Regions from separate parts of the Lactobacillus sp. C449L genome, predicted to be linked through region 1. Evidence: predicted binding sites of a transcription regulator. Region 1 holds the regulator's gene; each other region holds the start of a gene.
The links. Region 1 encodes HrcA, which represses chaperone genes, less so after heat shock. Its sites were predicted from a motif close to TTAGCACTCNNNNNNNNNGAGTGCTAA; they were not measured.
Positions count from the first base shown of each region.

Region 2: the regulator HrcA is predicted to act here: its motif matches at 1,465-1,491, upstream of AC2JF9_RS03655 (ATP-dependent Clp protease ATP-binding subunit).
Region 3: the regulator HrcA is predicted to act here: its motif matches at 1,848-1,874, upstream of AC2JF9_RS04075 (Hsp20/alpha crystallin family protein).
Region 4: the regulator HrcA is predicted to act here: its motif matches at 1,346-1,372, upstream of groES (co-chaperone GroES).

Region 1 is NZ_JBWXGA010000001.1:145,206-148,395, forward strand. Features, by position in the region: gene ribF (riboflavin biosynthesis protein RibF) at 1-759, shown strand, start outside; gene hrcA (heat-inducible transcriptional repressor HrcA) at 883-1,932, shown strand; gene grpE (nucleotide exchange factor GrpE) at 1,945-2,526, shown strand; gene dnaK (molecular chaperone DnaK) at 2,545-3,190, shown strand, end outside.
Region 2 is NZ_JBWXGA010000002.1:44,869-48,058, reverse strand. Features, by position in the region: gene AC2JF9_RS03670 (DUF2785 domain-containing protein) at 43-861, opposite strand; tRNA gene AC2JF9_RS03665 (tRNA-Gly) at 1,075-1,146, shown strand; tRNA gene AC2JF9_RS03660 (tRNA-Pro) at 1,190-1,263, shown strand; gene AC2JF9_RS03655 (ATP-dependent Clp protease ATP-binding subunit) at 1,548-3,190, shown strand, end outside.
Region 3 is NZ_JBWXGA010000002.1:137,630-140,819, forward strand. Features, by position in the region: gene AC2JF9_RS04065 (Y-family DNA polymerase) at 1-1,236, opposite strand, end outside; gene greA (transcription elongation factor GreA) at 1,310-1,768, opposite strand; gene AC2JF9_RS04075 (Hsp20/alpha crystallin family protein) at 1,990-2,412, shown strand; gene AC2JF9_RS04080 (C1 family peptidase) at 2,555-3,190, shown strand, end outside.
Region 4 is NZ_JBWXGA010000005.1:16,098-19,287, forward strand. Features, by position in the region: gene groL (chaperonin GroEL) at 1-1,000, opposite strand, end outside; gene groES (co-chaperone GroES) at 1,018-1,302, opposite strand; gene AC2JF9_RS07215 (redox-sensing transcriptional repressor Rex) at 1,476-2,111, opposite strand; gene AC2JF9_RS07220 (ABC-F family ATP-binding cassette domain-containing protein) at 2,381-3,190, shown strand, end outside.

The DNA of each region.
Region 1 (3,190 bases):
CATCCAAAAGAAGTTTATCAAAATACTGATGTAACTTATATTGATAATTTAGCTGAAAAAGCTTATAAGATGGAGAAACTTGGAGTTGATTTTTTAGTGGTGATGCACTTCAATAATCAATTTCGTAAACTAGCGGCTCAAGAATTTGTCGATAATATTATTGTGAAGTTGAAAGCAGATACAGTTGTCGCTGGTTTTGACTATACATACGGTCCTAGAGATATTGCTAATATGGCTAATTTCCCTAAATTTGCTAAAAACAGATTCAAGATTGTTGACGTTCCCAAGCAATCATATGAGGGGCAAAAAATTGGTTCAACTGAGATCAAAAAAGCGATAACTGCGGGTAATATGGGTCTTGCTGAAGAATTGCTTGGTGAACCATATGTAATGTCAGGAACTATCGGTCATGGACTCAGGAATGGTCATAAGCTTGGATTTCCAACTGCTAATCTAGTATGGACAGGAAGTAAAGTTATTCCTAAAGTAGGAGTTTATGCTACCAAAACCAAAATTGATGGTCAATGGTACGAGTCAATGACAAGCGTCGGTTATAATGTAACGATTCATGATAGTAAAAAAATCTTTATTGAATCTAATCTGTTTGGTTTTGATGAAGAAGCATACGATAAAGATATGGTCATTGCTTGGTACAAATATACCCGTGGTGAAATTAAGTTCGACAACTTAAAAGATCTGAAAAAGCAGATGGAACAAGATGAATTGGAAATAAAGAAATATTTTGCTGAAAAAGGCTAAAACTCAGCAATTAAATTTATTTACAATTTTTTTAGCACTCAGCTTGACATTCTGCTAAAAGCTAGTATCATAATAATTGTTAGCACCGAAGAAGTATGAGTGCTAAAAGTGAGGGCGATGTTTATGTTGACCGAACGTCAAGAATTAATTTTAAAAACAATTATTAACGATTTTACGCAGACACACGATCCGGTCGGTTCTAAGACTGTCATGAATCAACTGCCAATCAAGGTTTCGAGTGCAACTATTCGCAATGAAATGGCTGTTTTGGAAGATAAAGGTTTGCTTGAAAAAACACACCTTTCGAGTGGGCGAGTACCATCAACTGAAGGTTATCGTTATTATCTTGATAACTTGCTTGAACCTTTGCAGATTCCATCTTCTGTTTATGAAAAAATTGGAAGTCAGTTGGATCAACCTTTTCATCAAGTTAATGAGATTGTTCAAGAAGCTGCAAAAATTTTATCTGATTTAACCAATTATACAGCTTTTGCCGAAGGTCCTGAAAGTAGTGCTCTAACTATTACTGGTTTTCGAATTGTACCACTGTTTAGTCGTCAGATTATGGCAATTTTAGTTACCAGTGACGGCAATGTACATAATCAGGTTTATAGTTTGCCGTATAATGTATATGGTGATGAAATCGAGAAAGCTGTGCGGATGATTAATGATGAGTTAGTTGGAAAGACTTTAGATGAAGTCACTCCATCCTTGCTCAATAGTACGTTGGGGAAGAGACTCACTAATAATCATGCAACGGAGTTAATTGATCTAGTAGAAGATGTTATTAATGATGCTGCTAGTGAACAGATGTATGTTGATGGGCAAATTAATTTGCTTAATAACACGTCTTTAGCCGATGCATCTAGTTTGCGCTCATTATACGAACTGATTGACCATAATGATCTGATTTCTAGTATTTTGGATGAAACTGCGACTTCTCAGGGTGGCAAGTATCCAATTCGGGTTAGTCTGGGTTCAGAATTGTCAAATGACTTGTTAAAAGATTATAGTCTGCTTACGGCAGAGTACAGCGTCGGCTCACATGGTAAAGGAGTAATCGCTTTACTTGGCCCTAACAATATGCCTTATTCGCAAGTAATTAGCCTTTTAGAGTATTTCAGAAACGAATTGGCTAAAAAGTTACTCGAATATTATGGTAGATTTAAGTAAAGGAGGTTAGCCGTGAGTAAGGATAAATATATTAGCGAAAAAGATCTTAATAAAGAACAGACTGAAGAAAAATCTAAGTCGAGTAAAAAAGCTAAAGTAGACACTATGGCTGACGAAAAAAAATCCCCTGAGAAACAAATCAAGGAAGAATTATTAAAGGCACAAGAAGAAAAGAAAAACTTGGAAGATAAGTTTTTACGTAGTCAAGCGGAAATACAGAATATGCAAAACCGCTATAATAATGAACGTGCCCAACTAATAAAGTATGAATCGCAATCACTAGCTAAAGATGTTCTACCAGCTATGGACAATTTAGAACGAGCTTTAGACACTGAAGTTGATGATGATGCTTCAAGACAGCTTAAAAAGGGAGTTCAAATGACTCTAGATGCTCTAGTTAAAGCGATGAAAGATCATGGCATTAGCGAAATTGACGCTGAAGGTGCCAAATTTGATCCTAATTTACACCAAGCTGTTCAAACAGTTGAAGCTGAAACTGATGAACAAAAAGACCATGTTGTTCAAGTATTACAAAAAGGATATTTATATAAAGACCGTACATTAAGACCAGCAATGGTTGTTGTTGCACAGTAATTGAAAGGAAGATTATTAATGTCAAAAGTTATCGGTATTGACCTCGGAACTACTAACTCTGCAGTTGCCGTTCTTGAAGGAAAAGAACCAAAGATTATTACTAACCCAGAAGGGAATCGTACCACTCCATCTGTAGTTGCCTTTAAAGATGGTGAAATTCAAGTTGGTGAAGTTGCAAAAAGACAAGCAATTACTAATCCAAACACAATTTCTTCAATTAAGCGTCATATGGGTGAAGCTGATTATAAAGTTAAGATAGGTGACAAAGCCTATACTCCTCAAGAAATTTCAGCAATGATTTTACAATATATCAAGAAATTTTCTGAAGATTATTTAGGTGAAAAGGTTACTGAAGCAGTTATTACTGTTCCGGCCTACTTTAATGATGCGCAACGTCAAGCTACTAAAGATGCTGGTAAGATTGCTGGTTTGGAAGTTAAGCGAATTATCAATGAGCCAACTGCATCTTCACTTGCTTATGGTCTTGATAAAGATGCCGAAGATGAAAAAGTTTTGGTATACGACCTCGGTGGTGGTACCTTCGATGTTTCTGTTCTACAATTAGGTGATGGAGTCTTTCAAGTACTTTCAACCAATGGTGACACTCACCTTGGTGGTGATGATTTTGATAATAAGATTATTGACTGGCTCGTCAAGAATTTTA
Region 2 (3,190 bases), on a different contig from region 1:
ATAGTTATAAGTTAGCTGGAAAGGTAAAGGAAAAGCATCTATTTACTTATACCCTACTGTTGTATAGTATTTAGTGATTTTTTTCTTTAATACAACTTGTAGATCTTTGTCGGAATCAAAGAAGTAATACCAGTTTTGTAATAGTCGTAACCAAGCACTTAATTTATGCCACGAAATTAAGTCGTCTTTTTTCAATTCCTGATATCTTTTGTCGTCGATTTCATTAATAAGCTTAATGAAATTGCTGGAAGAAACTTTGTCAGTTTTGACACCTTGGTAAAATGCAAAGGCCAGTCTTTGCTCTTCGTCATCGACAAAAGGTGCACTCATATTTTTAAAAATCGTCGGAATTATTTTCATAACCTTATTTTGATTTTGTATGAGAAATTTGGGGTGACTTAAAGCTGCAGCTAAAAAGTCGCTGCCGTGGGCCACGCTGTGTGCCCAGCCTTTGTCTTGAACAAAACCGCGGTAATCTTTTTCGCGCTTTAAGTAATCAATGCTCAAGTCAAAAAGTTGCTGGCGTTGCGAGTCAGATAGAATGGTCATTTGGTTATCTTTTTCCAATATTACTGAGCCAAGCAAGGCACTAAATGATCTTAAGAAAACACGGTCATTTTCCGGTTTAGCAATATCTTTAAATAACTTTTTTTCTTTAATAAAAGTAGTGATAACTGTTTGTTCCTGCTGCTGGGTAAAGGCATTTTCCATGAAACCACGCGCAAAGAGCGTATAAACGAGGTCATCACGCACATGCGGATTTAAATTGCCAACATTGTCAATCATCATTTGAACATGTTCATCTCCAAATGCTAATTCGCCTTTTGGCAATTTAACTAATTTTTCCAAACTCTGTTGCATATTTTTTCCTTCGTAAAAATGTTTTTATTTATTATATTACTTTGCTGCTTATGTGGATCATATGAACTAGAAATTATTTTGTCTATGATTTTGAAAAATTGTTTTAAAGGCCCGGCAAAAGTTCTATGTTTTAAGCAGTGTCTGAATTTAGGTCAATTTTTTGGCAAAAATGATTGCAAAATCAACTTAGTTTGCTATAATAATATTTGTCTTGCGGAAGTAGTTCAGTGGTAGAACATCACCTTGCCATGGTGGGGGTCGCGGGTTCGAATCCCGTCTTCCGCTCTAAACAAAAAACTCACCGCTTTTGGTGAGTTTTTTTATTGATCGGGAAATAGCTCAGCTTGGTAGAGCGCTACGTTCGGGACGTAGAGGTCGCAGGTTCGAATCCTGTTTTCCCGATAAAGCAGATTTGTCTTAGTTTCAACTAGCTGTAAATGTTGATGCTAAGGCATTTTTATTTTAATTAACTATAATTGTATTATTGGGATTTACTTATTTCAAAATTTCGTTTACTGAATTTTTTAACTCGATATTAACTATTGTTTTGGAGTGTGAAAATTCGCGTCAAGTGATAGTCTCTGTTATAATGATTTCAATGTTTTAGCAGTATAAATCAAATTGTTTTAACGAACTGGCAAAAAAGTTTATAGTATAAACACGTCATTTTTAAAGGTGGTGCTATGATGAAGAAATCTTATACTAAGAGTGCAAATCAAGTCTTAGAAATTGCACGAGAGCAGGCACAGAGTTTTCATCATCGCTTGATTGGTACAGAACACGTACTGCTCGCGATGGTTATCGAGTCTGATGGCGAAGCCGGCAAGAACTTGCGCGCTTGGGGCGCTACACCAACAGCAATTCGTGAAGAAATTGAACGCTATACTGGATACGGCTCGGCTGGCAAAACAACTTATATGGAAATGTCTCCGCGGCTTAGCATGGCTTTATCGTATGCAGGAACTTTAGCTGAACGTGAAGGTTCAGCTAAAATTAAAACAAGTCATATTTTGCTTGGACTAGTTCTTAATGAGCAAATCTTGGCATCAGTTATTTTGCGTAATTTAAACATTGATCTTAGCGGTCTGCGGAACGATATTTTCCACAGCCTTGGCGAAGATTATGAGGATGCTGATAATAACGAGCAACCTGAAAGCAATGGCTGGTCGAGTTTTAACGGTTCTGATTATAGTGGTCCGACTAGTTCGACGAGCGATACGCCTACGCTTGATCAAGTTTCAGTAAACCTCAATGAGCGTGCAGAAAATGGCAATATTGATCCAGTGATTGGGCGAGACCGTGAAGTTGCTCGTGTTATCGAGATTTTATCGCGTCGTAATAAAAATAATCCAGTTTTAATTGGTGAACCAGGTGTTGGTAAAACTGCCGTGGCAGAAGCAATTGCCTCCGCGATTGTAAACAAAAAAGTGCCTCATGATTTGATGGACAAGCAAGTTGTTTCGCTTGATCTTGGTGGATTGGTTGCGGGCACAAAATACCGCGGTGAATTTGAAGATCGCATGAAAAAAATCATCAAAGAAATTACTGAAGATGGAACAATCATTCTGTTTATTGATGAATTGCATACTTTAATTGGTGCAGGTGGAGCAGAAGGCTCAATTGATGCGGCCAATATTTTGAAACCATCACTTGCCAGAGGAGACATTCAAGTTATTGGTGCGACAACTTTTGACGAGTATCAAAAGTATATTGAAAAAGACCAAGCACTTGCAAGACGTTTTCAAATTGTGCGGTTAAACGAGCCATCGCGCGACGAAACTTTAGCAATTTTAACAGGCCTAAAGCAAAAGTATGAAAAATTTCATCATGTTAAGATTACTGATGCAGCATTAGAGAGCGCAATTGATCTTTCAACCCGTTATATCTCAAATCGGTATCTTCCTGATAAGGCAATCGACTTGATTGATGAAGCCAGTGCAGCTGTAAAAATCCACTCGAATAAAGGTTCAAGTAATCAATTAGTGCAGATTAATAAGCAAATCGAATTAGTGATTGAGCAAAAAAATCATGCCGCAGTCAATCAAAATTTTGTCAAAGCGGCTGAATTACAAGACAAGCAAAATAGTTTGCAACTACGCCAAGACCAGTTAGCAAACCGCTTGGAAAAGGCGACTAGCAAAAAATCGACAGTGCAACCTGAAGACGTAGCTAAAGTTGTTTCTAACTGGACGGGAGTTCCTGTTACCCAAATGAATCGGGATGAAACTAAACATTTGGCTAACCTTGAGAGTGATCTGCACAAGCGAATTGTTGGTCAAGACAAAGCAGTTTCAGCAGTTAGCAGCGCAGTGAGAAGAAGTAGAAGTGG
Region 3 (3,190 bases), on a different contig from region 1:
GGACGCTTTTACTAGACTGGTAAAACCATATTTGTTTCTGATTTTATCTACAGTTCGATCAATCGTTCTATTTTTAATTTGCTCAGCTGGTTGAACAAAAAAAGTCAGCTGTTCACTTGTATCTGGAACCAAATGACTATAGGTAATGCCTAAAGACCGAATAGGCTCGCCATGCCAGTTTTTCCGAAACAGTGCCAAAATCTCCTGGACTAGCAAAGCATTATTATTAGTCGGACAAATCTTTCTTTGCACACTAAAGCCCTTGCGCTTTCGCCCACTTTGGTATATCGAAAACCTAACATACAAGTTAACACAGCCAGCCTGTACCTTGTGAGCGCGAATTCTAGCTCCAACTTGTTCACCAATTTCACGCAAAACAATTTCAATTTCGCGCTGTTCTTTATAGTCTCTAGTTAGAACCTGGGAATTACCATAACTTTTTGTTTTAGGAAAAAATTTTTCTCTAATAATGCTCCGATCAACACCCCAGCTCATCGCAAAAAGCTGTTCTCCAAGCACACCAAATTCTGCTTTCAAAATCGCTGGATCAGTATGAGCTAATTGATACATATTATCGATATGTAGTTTTCGTAACCGCACTGCCGTTCTCTTCCCAATGCCCCAAACTTCCTCGAGATTATTAATTTTCCAAATTGTATCAGGCACATCAATATAATGCCAATAGTCTATCATCGACTGCCGATGCTTAGCTGAAGTATCCATCGCAAGCTTTGCTAACAACGGATTTTCCCCGATTCCACAGGTTGTATACAAACCCAGCTTGTTTTTAATTTCCAGCTGAATTTTACGTGCAACTAAATATGGGTCATCTCCAAATAAATGCCACGACTTAGTCATGTCAATCATACTTTCATCGATTGAATAGACATGAATGTCTTCACCTGCCGCGAATTCACGAAAAATTTCTAATACTTGCATACTGCGTTTAATGTATAAGTTCATATGAGGATCAACTAGTAGCAAATCGGGGGCTGCTTTTTTGCTTGGTAAATCGCGCACACGCATAATGTTAGACAAGCCATACTTCTTTTTAGCTAAAGGAGATGCAGCCATAATTAGTCCCGAGCCATAGTTTGAATCAGGCTGATGCGATACCACTGCCAATACTGCTTTCATCGGATTGAGTCCTAATTCGAGTGCCTCACAACTGGCAAAAAATGATTTATTATCTATCATAAACACTACGCTGTGTGGTTCATACCGATAATCGTACATTTCCTTCACTTCCTATTGCAAACTTCTGTTCGCATAAAAATTATACAAACACTTGTTCGAATAATCAAGTGATTTATTCAATTGAAATAATTGTTACCTGATATTTTCCAGCTGGTGCATCAACACTGGCGGTTGCATTTACTTCTTTTTTCATAATTGCTTGTCCTAAAGGTGAGTCAAAAGCAATTTTGCCAGCAGCAATATCGGCTTCCATCCGACCAACTACTTTATACTCTTCAGTTTCTTCATCATCAAATTTGAGTGTAACGGTTTTGCCTAAGTCAACCTTACCATCATCTTTTTTTTCTATGATTTCAGCATACCGCAACTGCTTTTCAAGATAGCGTAAGCGGCTTTGTAGATGTCCCAAGTCGCGTTTAGCTTCTGTATATTCAGTATTTTCTGACAAATCGCCAAGCGATCGCGCCTCCTGCAAAATTTTAATTCTCCGCGGTCGATCCTTTTTCAGTTTTGCAATTTCATCCTCAATTTTTTGGTAGCCTTCCGGCGTCATTTTCTGATAATAAACCAATATTTTTCTCCTTTTTATTTTTACTTAAAAGTTTTCCACATAAATAATTTCTTGATTTACCAGCTTTTTAAATTAATTTTTAGCACTTAAAAAATAAGAGTGCTAAATATTTCCATTTTCAAAATATGGATACTATAATAATAAGTGTAATGAAGAAAAGAAAGTTCTACATTACAAAATTTAACTAAAATTGATAACAAATTTGAAAGGAAGTTTTTATTATGGCAAACGATATGATTAATCGTCACGATGACTTATTTGATGCAATGAATGACTGGTTCGATCTTCCAAGAAAAGTTTTTGATAACAATAATATAGCAAACCTGATGCAAGCTGATGTCGTTGAAAATGATAAAGATTATGTTGTCAAAGTTGACATGCCTGGCATGGAAAAAGACAAAATCAACTTAAACTACAACAACGGAGTTTTGAGCGTTTCGGGCTCAAGAAAATCATTTAAAGATTTATCAAAAGACGGCAGCATTATTCATCGGGAAAGAAGCGAAGGCCACATTTCTCGTAGTTTTAGATTACCAAATGTAGTTGCAAGCGAAATCCATGCCAAGTATGATAATGGTGTATTGACTATTACCTTACCTAAGCAAAGTGCTGGAGAAAGCGATAATTCAATTCAAATTGATTAACTTATTATTTATTATTGCAAGAAGTTCAAGATAAGTTGCCAATACAAATAATTCTCTCAAGCGAGTTCGGTGTTGAACTCGCTTTTCTTTTAGATTAAAATATAAAGTAATTTAAAATTAAATTAAAAAGGAGAACTTATCTATGGGACACGAAGTTACTGTTCAAGAATTGGAAAAATTTTCCGACAGTTTTAATGAAAATCCAAAAAACCCAGTTGTCGCACGTGCTGCTCAAAAAAGTGGCGTCTTGATGGCCGCATATAATGAACGTGTACAAGGTGAATTAACACGCGTCTTTTCAACTGAATTGGATACTGATAATGTTACAAACCAACAACAGTCAGGACGTTGTTGGGAATTTGCAACACTAAATATTTTACGTCATAGCTTTGGCAAAAAATATCATTGCAAGAATTTCACTTTTTCACAGAGTTACAACTTTTTCTGGGACAAAATTGAGCGGGCTAATATTTTTTATGATCATATTTTGGACACCGCTGATGAAGAGCTCAACTCACGGACAGTTAGAGCAATTCTAGAAACCGCTGGAGCCGATGGTGGTCATTTCCACATGGGAGCAGCTTTAATTGAAAAATATGGTGTTGTACCTTCTTATGCAATGCCTGAAAGTTTCAACGCTAATAATACCAGTGCTTTTGCTAAAGCGCTAGAAGACAAGCTGAAAAAAGATGCCTTAGTCTTGCGTAAGCTAAAAAAAGAAGCCAAAGACGAAGAAGTTGATAAAATTCGCAATCAGTTTTTAGGCGAAATTTATCAA
Region 4 (3,190 bases), on a different contig from region 1:
AACCATCAACAATAGTAGTTGAGTCTTTAGTTATGGTGATACGACGAGCTTGACCCAATTGATCGATTGTAGTGTCTTTTAATTCAAGTCCTAAGTCTTCGGTAATTACTGTACCACCAGTCAATGCGGCAATATCCTGTAATTGTTCTTTACGACGATCGCCAAAGCCAGGAGCCTTAACAGCAACAACGTTAAATGTACCACGAATCTTGTTCAAAACTAAAGTTGGCAAAGCTTCGCCAGAAACATCATCAGCAATAATCAACAATGATTTACCTTGTTGAACGATTTCTTGCAATAATGGCAAAATGTCTTGGATGTTAGAGATCTTCTTATCAGTAATTAAAACATACGGACTCTCAAGGTCTGCTTCCATCTTATCGTTGTCAGTTACCATATACTGTGACAAGTAACCACGATCAAATTGCATACCTTCAACAACTGACAACTCAGTTTCGATACCACGTGAATCTTCAATAGTGATAACACCGTCATTGCCAACTTTTTCCATTGCGTCAGCGATTAAGTCACCAACTTCTTTTGAAGCAGATGATACTGAAGCAACTTGGGCAATTTGGTCCTTAGATGAAACAGTGTGACTAACCTTGTGTAATTCATCAACAACTGCCTTAGTAGCTTTTTCAATACCGCGACGAACACCAACTGGGTTTGCGCCAGCCGTTACGTTCTTCAAACCTTCACGAACAATTGCTTGTGTCAAAACAACTGCAGTAGTAGTACCGTCACCAGCAATATCGTTAGTTTTTTGAGCAGCTTCCGCAACTAGCTTAGCACCCATATTCTCATAGTGGTCTTTTAATTCAATTGCCTTAGCAATTGTAACCCCATCGTTAGTAATTTCTGGGTTGCCATATGATTGCTCCAAAACAACGTTTCTTCCCTTAGGTCCAATTGTTGCTTTAACTGTGTCAGCTAACTGATCAACACCCTTTAAAAGGGAACGTCTTGCTTTTTCTGAAAATTTAATATCTTTTGCCATAATATCCGCTCCTTTGATTACTTAACAACTGCTAAAATATCTTTTTCGTGAAGGACTAAGAATTTTTCACCTTCGTATTCAACGTTAGTGCCAGAGTACTTATCGTATAGAACAACATCGCCTTTTGCCACAGACATTGGGATTTTAGTGCCGTTTTCAGCATAACTGCCTTCACCTACAGCAACAATTTCACCTTCTGTTGGCTTTTCTTTCGCATTAGAAGCGAGAACGATTCCGCCTACAGTCTTTTCTTCTTCTTCTTTTACTTTTACGATCACGCGATCACCAATTGGTTGTAACACGTTTGTCCCTCCTATATTTAATTTAAAATCTATTTAATTATGGTTAGCACTCCTAATGACCAAGTGCTAACTTACAAATATGATAATAAACCCTTTAACAAAAAAATGCAAGAAAAAATTAGCACTTTTTTGCTCAAAGTGCTAATTTACTTAAATTGGTTATATTGATAGCTTTACTTACCTTTATCTGAGTCGAGAAAATAAATTAAAGTTTGCAGTTCAGTTGCTAGATCAACATTCTGAATTCGCACACCTGCTGGTGCCGATAAGCGAATAGGCGTAAAGTTCATAATGCCTTTGATACCCGCTTCAACCATTTCATCTGCTGTTTTTTGGGCAGAATCAGATGGAACCGTTAAAATTGCAATCGTAATTTGTTGGTCACTTAATTGCTTTTTCAAATCTCGCATTTCGTATACAGGAACACCACTTAAGATTTTCCCTGTAATTTTTGAGTCAATATCAAAAGCACAAGAAATACGAATATTGTTGCTTCTTTTAAAATTGTAGTTGAGCAAAGCATGACCTAAATTACCAACACCAACCAAGGCAACATTAGCTAACGTATCCTGATTCAAGATCTTTTTAAAAAATGTAAGCAGGCTTTTTACATCATAACCATACCCACGTTTACCTAGAGCACCAAAATAAGAAAAATCGCGTCTGATTGATGCACTATCTACTTGAACTGCTTCGGACAGCTCCGTAGAAGAAACTTTTTCTTTGCCAGCTTCATTCAAAATAATTAAATATCGATAATAAAGTGGCAGTCTTTTAGCTGTCGCTGTGGGTATTTTGATTTTTTCCATTTTTAAAAGGCCTCCAACTTGTGAATTCCATTCATCAGTTAAGATTATTTTACCTATAAGTTGATGATATTTGCAAATACTTTTTTTCACAAGCTTAGAATTATTGATACAGTGAGTTTAGGTCAACAACATACCAAGTTTCCATAAAATCTTGTTACGCTTAAAATCAGCCCGGTTTAGATTACGATTTTTTGATTTTTTAAAATCCAAGCCAAACAAGTACGCAGTAATTTTGTTTGATATGCTAAAATGGTTTTTAGGTGAAAAATATGATAATTGCACAAGGACACGATTTAGAAAAACAATTTGGTGCCACTACCTTATTCAATCATGTCAACTTTTCCATTGATTCAAATGCAAGAATTGGACTAGTTGGACCAAATGGCGTCGGCAAAACCACTTTGCTTAAAATCATGACTGGTGAAGAAGAAGCTACTCATGGCGAATTTACTATTAACAAAGACATTGATGTTGGCTACATTGCTCAGGAAAATGGTCTAGATGAAAATAAAACTATTTGGGACGAAATGCTGACTGTTTTCGCATCCCTGATTAAAATGGGCAACCAAATTCATCAATTGCAAGAACAAATAGCTAATCAACCTGACGATAAGCAGCTTTTAAAACAATATGACCAATTGCAGTTCAATTTTGAACAACTAGGTGGTTATACCTACCAAGCAGATATTAAGAGCATCTTGAATGGATTTAACTTTCCTGAAAGCACTTGGTCAAAAGTGATTGGTGATCTTTCGGGAGGCGAAAAAACTCGTCTGTCATTTGTAAAACTGCTTTTGCGCAAACCACCATTACTTTTATTGGATGAGCCAACCAACTACTTAGACTTAGACACGTTAGATTGGCTTGAGAATTTTCTAAAAAGCTACGCAGGCGCTATTCTGGTTGTTTCGCATGATCAGTACTTTTTAGATCATTTGGCTACTCAGATTTTTGAATTACAATTCGGTAAACTGACTTCTTTTAAAGGTAATTACTCGGATTATGTAGCTGAGCGCAGTTTACGTAATCGTCAGCAAGAAGAAGCCTACGAAAAACAACAAGAGAAAATCAAAAAAGAC